DNA from 4 places in the Neorhizobium galegae bv. orientalis str. HAMBI 540 genome. Region 1 is predicted to be linked to each of the others. Evidence: predicted binding sites of a transcription regulator. Region 1 holds the regulator's gene; each other region holds the start of a gene.
The links. Region 1 encodes LexA, which represses DNA repair genes until DNA is damaged. Its sites were predicted from a motif close to TGTTCNNNNTGTGTTCNG; they were not measured.

Region 1 (2,200 bases):
TGGTGGCGCTCGTAGACGAGGGACGGGTTACTACCAATCGCGCCCGCCCGCCTGATTTCATCTATGATCAGTGGAAGAGGGCGCTTCTGCTCGGCGACCCGACCAAACCGGATATGTCGCCAGCCAGAGACAAGCCGCCCGACCGCAAGCCATCAGGCGCAAAAAACGATAAGCGCCGTGAGTTGACCTCGGCGGAACTCGAAACCGTGAGGTTGCGAATAAGCCAGGTGACTTCCGCCCGCTTCACCTGCGAACCGAAGGCCTGGTGCGCCGCAAGCACGGACAACGCCATCATCGTGGCCGTAGAAGACGGCCGTTATGCCGGCGCTGCCTGCGACGCCGCCGATCTTGTCATCGCCCCGCGGGCACGCTTCGACCGATGCCGGTCCGGCGGACTGATGATCAATGGCACGACGCTCAGAAAGACCGGCGCGCTGGAGATTTCGTTGAACGGCACGGGCGACATACGACGCTGGCAGGTCCGTGCCGCAATGGCAGCCGAGGACAGGCCCTGGACCCGGCACCGCCACCATGATTGGCGAAGCCAGAGTTTCGACAACGCGTTGCCGGAACCGCTCCGGCAGCTGATCAGTGATAACGGCGGATGAGGCCGACGAGCTTGCCCTGGATCTTCACCCGATCAGGCCCGAAAATGCGGGTTTCGTAGGCGGGGTTGGCGGCTTCGAGCGCGATCGAGGCGCCGCGGCGGCGAAAACGCTTCAGCGTCGCTTCTTCATCGTCCACTAGCGCCACGATGATGTCGCCGGGATTGGCTGTCGTGCCGTTGCGGATGATCACGGTGTCGCCGTCGAGAATGCCGGCCTCGATCATCGAATCGCCCTTGACCTCCAGCGCGTAATGTTCTCCGGAGCCGAGCATCTCGGCCGGCACGGAGATGTCGTGCGTGTTGTTCTGGATCGCCGAGATCGGCACGCCGGCGGCGATGCGGCCCATGACGGGAACGGTCGTGGCGTTCGACGAGCCATCGTTGGCTGCGAGTTTCTGAGGTGCTGCGACCGGCTGCGGTTTGCCGAGGCTGCCCTCGATGACGCTAGGCGAAAAACCGCGCCGCGGCTGGATGCTTGGCGAATAAGCCTCCGGGAGCTTGATGACTTCCAGCGCGCGGGCCCGGTTCGGCAGGCGGCGGATGAAGCCGCGCTCCTCGAGCGCCGTGATCAGACGATGGATTCCGGACTTGGAAGCAAGGTCGAGCGCGTCCTTCATTTCGTCGAATGACGGCGGGATACCGGATTCCTTCATGCGTTCGTGAATGAACAGAAGCAATTCCTGTTGTTTGCGCGTGAGCATCTTTTGGCACCCTCAGAGTCGGAAACAAATCCAGAACGGACACTATATGTTCCATATGTGTTCCGCAAGTCCCTAAATTTCTGTGAAGTATGATGATTTTTTCTTCATAGATGCGTGCCAGATATCTGGTGTCACACCACTTGCGCGGCGCCAGCCCGCTGCCAAAGTAGCTTTGCGATTCCAATTCAGGGGGCCCTCGCGTGAACGCAAGACCGATCGATCATCTCGTGCTGCCGGTGGCGGGACTTACCGCTGCGCGTTCCAGGCTCACGGAGCTCGGTTTTACAGTTGCGCCGGACGCTTTTCATCCTTTCGGCACCGCCAATGCTTGTGTGTTCTTCTCGGATGGGACCTACCTGGAGCCGCTGGCTCTTGCCAACCGACGCCATGCGGGTGTTGCGGCAAAGCGCGGCAACGTTTTCACCGCCCGCGATCTCGCCTTCCGCAAGACGTCCAACCGGCAGGGCTTTTCCGCTCTCGTTGTCGCGACCCGGGACGCGATGGCCGATCATGCGCGTTTCAAGATGCGCGGCGTCTCGGCAGGCGAGGTGCTGGAATTTTCCCGCGGCATGACCCTGGCTGACGGTTCCGAGACGCAGGCGAGCTTCCGGCTGGCATTCGCCGGCGATCATCGCGCGCCCGAATTCTTCCTGTTTTCCTGCCAGCGCATCAACCCGCTGCCCGCAGATCGCAGTGGGCTGGAGCGGCATGCCAATACCGTTACCGGCCTGAGCGAAATCATCCTGTCGGCCCCGACGCCTGCCGATTTCGCTCCGCTGGTCGAACAGGTGCTGCTGACCAAGGCCGCGCCGGAGGCTGCACCGCTCCAGCTTGCCGCGGCCAATGCCCGCATCCGGATACTGCAGGATCGGGAGCTCGAGGCGGAATTTGC
Region 2 (2,200 bases), 1.6 Mb from region 1:
CGGCGGATCGAACGTGTTCGGGAAATCGAGGATGTTGCGGATCGTCGCCGCCCGGAAGGAATAGATCGACTGCGCATCGTCGCCGACGACGGTGAGGCCGATGCCGCCGGGCTTCATCGCCATCAGGATCGACGATTGCAGCCGGTTGGTGTCCTGGTATTCGTCGACGAGGACGTGGTCGAAACGGCCGCCGACATCCTGCGCGATCGCCGGCTCACTCATCATCTGCGCCCAGTAGAGCAGGAGGTCGTCGTAATCCAGCACGTTCTGGGCCTGCTTGGCCTCGACATAGGAGGCGAACAGTTCGCGGAGCTGCTTTTCCCAGGCCGAGCACCAGGGGAAATAGAGCTTCAGCACTTCGTCCAGAGGCGTTTCCGAATTCACCGCACGGGAATAGATCTGCAGACAGGTGCCTTTGGTCGGAAACCGGTTCTCGGTCTTCGAGAAGCCGAGTTCGTGGCGGACCAGGTTCATCAGGTCAGCGGAATCCTCCCGGTCGTGGATGGTGAAGTCGTGGTCGAGGCCGATCTGTTCGGCGTAGAGGCGGAGCAGCCGGGCGCCGATGCCGTGAAAGGTGCCGGCCCAGGCAAGCGCGTCGGTCATGATGCCGGCATTGGCACCCAGAACCTGCGCGCAGATGCGCTCGACGCGGCGGCTCATTTCGGAAGCCGCGCGGCGGGAAAAGGTCATCAGCAGGATGCGGCGCGGATCGGCGCCCGAGACGATCAGGTGCGCGACGCGGTGGGCGAGCGTGTTGGTCTTGCCGGAACCGGCACCGGCGATGACCAGCAAAGGCCCAGCGGGGCCGCCCTTTGGCACATCCGAGCCGTGCTCCACCGCGCGCCGCTGCGCGTCATTCAGCTTTTCCAGATAAGCAACAGCCATGCCCGTTCCCGATGTGTTCGAATTAGCCATAGCTGATTCGTGCGCCTACGCGGAAATCGGCATTACCGTGCATGCGGCAAGTCACCAACTTGCATGCGTGCCGCAACATTGCGATCATGCCGGCGGCGGTATTTCCGCCCAAGTACAATTGCGTTCCAAGGGCTGGTGCTGCGACCAATTCGCTTCCGGCCCTGTATCTGTTTGTATTTCAAACGTAAATCACGCTTTTGTTATGCGGGCTTTCGAAATAAACTTGACCGCAAATCTCTGCTTTGGTTATGACGGCCTCGTCAAATTCCTGACTCTCTTGCGGAGGCGATCTTGAAAACTTCGTTCACCTTGGCCGCGGGCGTTGCCCTGGCTGTTTCTGTTCTCGCCCTTTCCTCGCCGGCTTCGGCGCAGGTCAAGGATAGCCTGACCATCTACAATGCCCAGCACGAGGGGCTGACCAAGGAATGGGCGCAGGCCTTCACGGAAGAGACCGGCATCGTGGTCACCATCCGCCAGGGCAGCGACCTCGAAATCGCCAACCAGATCGTTCAGGAAGGCGCCAATTCGCCGGCCGACGTGTTCCTCACCGAAAACTCGCCGGCCATGGCGCTGGTGGACGGCAAGGGCCTCTTCGCGCCGATCGACAAGGCGACGCTCGACCAGGTTCTGCCGGGCTTCCATCCGGCCAACGGCAACTGGGTCGGCATCGCTGCCCGCTCGACGGTTTTTGCCTATGACAAGACCAAGCTGACCGAAGACAAGCTGCCGAAGTCGATGCTCGACCTTGCCAAGCCGGAATGGAAGGGCCGCTGGACGGCTTCTCCGTCGGGCGCCGACTTCCAGGCGATCGTCGGCGCGCTGCTGCAGCTCAAGGGCGAGGAAGCGACCGCCGCCTGGCTGAAGGGCATGAAGGAAAACGCGACCCCCATCCGCGGCAATTCGACGGCGATGAAGGCGGTCAATGCCGGCCAGTTCGAAGGCGCGCTGATCTATCACTACTACTATTTCGGCGACGTGGCGAAGACCGGCGAAAACACCAAGAACGTCGGCATGCATTATTTCAAGAACCAGGATCCGGGCGCCTTCGTGTCGATCTCGGGCGGCGGCATCCTCGCCTCCTCCAAGCACAAGGAACAGGCCCAGGCCTTCCTGAAGTGGGTTACCGGCAAGGGCGGCCAGAAGGTTCTGCGCGACGGCACCTCCTTTGAATACGCCGTCGGCAAGGGCGAGGCTTCCAACAAGATGCTGACCCCGATCGCCGACTTGGCAGCCCCGAAGGTCGAGCCCTCGACCCTCAACAACGCCAAGGTCACCGACATGATGA
Region 3 (2,200 bases), 950 kb from region 1:
CTCTCGGACGGGTTAAGTCTTGCTGAATAACGCCGTGCTGAATCCTGCTCAGGGCCGCAGCGCATCGAAAAGCGGCAGGCTGACGATCGCCGCCATGGCGATCAGCAGGAAGCAGATACGCCGAAAGGTGCCTTCGGAGGCAAATCCGAACAGTTTCGAACCGGCAGTCACCCCGAGGCCGTAACCCGGGCCGGCGATCAGTGCGAGGGCAAGGACGTCGAGGGTCAAAAGGTGGCCGATGACATAGGCGGTGGCCGAGATCACCGTCGAAAGCGCGAAATAAAGGATGAGATTGGCGCGCACGGTGAGCGGCGGAATGGCGCCGCCGAGCCAGTAGGCGACGACCGGAGGACCGGAAAGCTGCGCCGCGCCGCCGAACAGGCCGGCAAGCGCCCCGACGCCGATGGTCAGCGGAGTTTTTGGCTTGCCGTGGTAACGCCAGCCGGAAATCAGGAAGATCAGCAGGCAGAGCACCACGACCGAGATCAGCCACCGGAGCGCTGTTGGATCGATCACCGCCAGCAGCGTCGTGCCCGCCGGTACGCCGACCAGCGTACCGATCAGCATCGTGCCCACTTCTCGCCGGTTCGCCCGCCTCCAGCCGTCCGGCAGCATGCCGAGCGTCGTCACGCCGTCGATGACCAGGAGCAGGGCAGGGGCGATCTTCGGGCCGACGGCAGCACCTGCAAGCGGAACGAAGATCAGCGCTCCGCCGAACCCGGAAAACCCGCGTGCCAGTCCGGCGATCAGCGCCGAGAGGAAAAGAAAGACGAGCTGCGCCGCCCCATGACCCGGAATCCATGCATCCAGGAAGGCGGAAATCGGGTTTGAGGATGCCATGAAAAATGCCGTGATGAAGGGCTTCGGATGGTCCGCACCTGCCGGGATTTGGATGAGGGTGTCAAGCAAACCCTCTGGACACGGCGCTGGAATCAGCATTCTCCTGTGGATACAAAAGGAGAACATTATGCTGGGCAAACTTACCGAACAATTCGAGGCTGCATCCGCGGATTACGCCGAAACCCACGGAATGGTCCGCGATGCCGATTGGTTTCTCCTGAAGCTGCAGGAGGAGATGGGCGAGCTGACCCAGGCCTGGAACCGCGCTACCGGCCGCGGACGGAAAAAGGGCAGGAGCGACGAGGATCTCGCCCGCGACCTTGCCGACGAGACGGCCGATCTTCTCGGCCATATCCTGCTGTTTGCCAGCAACAACCGGATCGATCTTGCATCGGCGATCGAGCGGAAATGGCTGTTCAGGCCGGATGAGGGCTGAATTTGAGGCTCGTACGCCAGCATTGGGATTTGGCGATAGAAACCTCAGCGTTTCTATCGCCAGGCAAACTGCTCCGCTTTACGCCTTCGTCCCGCCCACCGTCACCTGGTCCATCCGCAGATGCGGCTGGCCGACGCCGACGGGGACCCACTGGCCGCCCTTGCCACAATTGCCGATGCCGGTGTCGAGCTTCATGTCGTTGCCGACCATCGAGACGCGGCGCATCGCATCCGGGCCGTTGCCGATCAGCATGGCGCCCTTGATGGCCGGGCCGATTTTGCCGTTTTCGATCATGTAGGCCTCGGTGCAGCCGAACACGAACTTGCCGGAGGTGATGTCCACCTGGCCGCCGCCGAAGGAGACGGCGTAGATGCCTTTCTTCACCGAGGCGATGATCTCTTCGGGCGATTTGTCGCCGCCGAGCATATAGGTATTGGTCATCCGAGGCATCGGCGTATAGGCATAACCCTGCCGGCGGCCATTGCCGGTCGGCGCGACGCCCATCAGCCGGGCGTTCTGGCGATCCTGCATGTAACCGACGAGCTTGCCGTTCTCGATCAGCACGTTGTAGGCCGATGGCGTGCCTTCGTCGTCTATGGTGATCGAGCCGCGGCGGTTGTCGATCGTGCCGTCGTCGACGACGGTGACGCCAGGAGCCGCGACCATCTCACCCAAAAGACCGGCAAAGGCCGAGGTCTTCTTGCGGTTGAAATCGCCTTCCAGCCCGTGCCCGACCGCTTCGTGCAGCATCACGCCCGGCCAGCCGGAGCCGAGTACGACATCCATCGTGCCGGCCGGCGCGTCGATTGCGGAAAGGTTGACGAGCGCCTGGCGCAGCGCCTCGTCGGCGCCGGTCTGCCAGTTGCCTTCCGTGACGAAATCGCCGAAGCCGATGCGACCGCCGGTGCCGAACGAGCCCGATTC
Region 4 (2,200 bases), 620 kb from region 1:
GACGTCGCGAGACGAAAAATGGCCGCGGCCCTTGCCGGCGCGACCATCTCTGCACTTCTTATATAAGGAATATGGGACGAGCCGACCTTAGAGGCGCGTCCAGGTCTGCGATTTGCAAAAGATCGCGAGGACACAGCCCTTCATCTTCAGCGAATTGCCGCTGACCGAGCCTGAGCCGCTATAGGTCTTGTCGTCCGCAGGATCGGTGATCTCGCCGCTATATTCGCCGTCCTTGCCGGAGAGCTTGCCGATCTGCTTGCCGGAATGTTTGCCGGTCTTCAGCGTCACGCAATAGGCGGTGTCGCATTTGCCGATCGCTGCGGTCTCGCCGCTGGCGGTTTTCCAATTGCCTTCGATCGGCTCGGCGGCCTGGGCCCCAGCTGCGGCAAGTGTCAGCGCGGCAGCAAGCATCAGTCTGCGCATCATGATTGTTTCCTCCTTTGCTTCCGCCGTCAGACCTTCTCAAGCGATAGACGGCGCGGTTTCCTCTAATTCGCACCCCTTTGCGCGAACCCGGTTCGAAATTTATCTTACCCGTACGTAAAGGTAAATATCGGATTGGCTTGGAAAACGGGGGATTTACAGCGTCGGGGAGGGCCAGGTTTTTCCACAGATCCCCGATGCGACCCGGATTCGTAGTTAGCGATCAGTTTAAATCGATTTCTAAATTTTTCGTAAAAATCTCCGCAAATTCCTTAAAATGCAAGGCATCCCATGTTTAACAAAAAGCCAAGTTTACCAAGCGTTTGTACTTTGTTTTCGTTGAATTAATCATGCTTTTTAGGCGTCTTTTGGAAGGTTGGGCGCATAGTGAAGTCATCAAACGAGCGGGAAAAACCGCCGGCCGGAAGGATCGAAACAGCCGCTTTAAGACGGTGATCCGGACGGAGCCCGAAAGGGCAAAAACAGGGCAGACGACGAACAACAGGCTTTAACAGGGATCAAACCGATGGCACGCTTTGAAATGAACAATTCCGGAATGGCCACCATGGGTGGCGAAACCCGCGCCGACACTTTCTGCGAAATGGGTCTGATGTATGCGACCGGCCGTGGTTGCGACGTCGATCTCGTTTCCGCTCACAAATGGCTCAACATCGCCGCGATCAAGGGCTCCGACCGCGCCGCCGAACTGCGCGCCGACCTGGCCCAGACGATGAGCAAGATGCAGCTGGCCGCAGCCCTTCGCGCCGCTCGCGAATGGATGACCATGCACTGAGCTCCTCGAGGGAGCGCTGTGGTCGAAGAATTTGACCGGCCCCGCAAGAGGGCCGGCGGGAGAACAATCCAAAAGACATCAACCCAAAAGGGGATCGGGAGAGGGCGGTCGGGTCTGGACGGGGACGACGCCTGAAATTGAGACCGCGACCGGCAGGAACAAGGCCGGCGCGGTCATTTTCTTTTGGCCTATAGGCTTTTCAGCACCTTCGGCAGCGCTTCTTCAAGCAACGCCATGTCCGGCTCCGGTCCCGTGCTCACGCGGATGCAACGGTTGAGCGGTGCGACACCCGGCATGCGGATGAAAACGCCGTGCTCCATCAGCCCATCGACGATCGAGCGCGCATAGGCGCCGTCGCGGCCGCAGTCGATCGCCACGAAATTGGTGGCAGACGCCAGCGGCTTCAGACCGTTGGTTTCAGCGATTGCGGCTATCCGTTCGCGCGAGGCCTTGATCTGCCCAATCACCTGGGAGAGGTAGGCTTGGTCTTTCAGCGCCGCGAGCGCCGAGGCGACGCCGATCCGGTTCATGCCGAAATGATTGCGGATCTTGTCGAAGGCCTCCGCCGTGCCGGGCGTCGAGATCGCATAACCCACCCGCGAGCCGGCCATGCCGTAGGCCTTCGAGAAGGTTCGAGTGCGGATGATGTTCGGCCGGTCGATCAGGGCGGCGATATCGGGCGTCGCGCCGGCTGGGCCTGTCTCGCAATAGGCCTCGTCGAGAATCATCAGGCAGGTTTCCGGCAGCGCCTTGGCAAACGCGACGATGCTGTCGGCATCCCACCAGCTTCCCATCGGATTGTCGGGATTGGCGAAATAGACGAGCGGCGCGTTTTCGCGGCGAACGGCTTCCATCAGCCCGTCGAGATGCTCGCGGTCGTCGACATAAGGCACCGTTACCAGCCGGCCGCCGTGGCCTGCCACATGGAAGTTAAAGGTCGGATAGGCACCGAAGGAGGTGACGACCGGCATGCCCGGCTCGATC

Region 2: a site for LexA is predicted at 889-906, ahead of RG540_RS15315 (ATP-dependent helicase). Genes of this name have one in related genera too.
Region 3: a site for LexA is predicted at 948-965, ahead of RG540_RS02760 (nucleoside triphosphate pyrophosphohydrolase family protein). Genes of this name have one in related genera too.
Region 4: a site for LexA is predicted at 744-761, ahead of RG540_RS04660 (sel1 repeat family protein). Genes of this name have one in related genera too.

Annotation. Positions count from the first base shown of each region.
Region 1 covers NZ_HG938353.1:1,530,475-1,532,674, forward strand. The annotation lists gene RG540_RS07845 (ComEC/Rec2 family competence protein) at 1-608, shown strand, start outside; gene lexA (transcriptional repressor LexA) at 589-1,308, opposite strand; gene RG540_RS07855 (VOC family protein) at 1,509-2,200, shown strand, end outside.
Region 2 covers NZ_HG938353.1:3,090,591-3,092,790, reverse strand. The annotation lists gene RG540_RS15315 (ATP-dependent helicase) at 1-885, opposite strand, end outside; gene RG540_RS15310 (iron ABC transporter substrate-binding protein) at 1,207-2,200, shown strand, end outside.
Region 3 covers NZ_HG938353.1:584,289-586,488, forward strand. The annotation lists gene RG540_RS02755 (sulfite exporter TauE/SafE family protein) at 49-840, opposite strand; gene RG540_RS02760 (nucleoside triphosphate pyrophosphohydrolase family protein) at 968-1,276, shown strand; gene tldD (metalloprotease TldD) at 1,355-2,200, opposite strand, start outside.
Region 4 covers NZ_HG938353.1:911,838-914,037, forward strand. The annotation lists gene RG540_RS04655 (DUF2147 domain-containing protein) at 88-426, opposite strand; gene RG540_RS04660 (sel1 repeat family protein) at 950-1,216, shown strand; gene RG540_RS04665 (pyridoxal phosphate-dependent aminotransferase) at 1,405-2,200, opposite strand, start outside.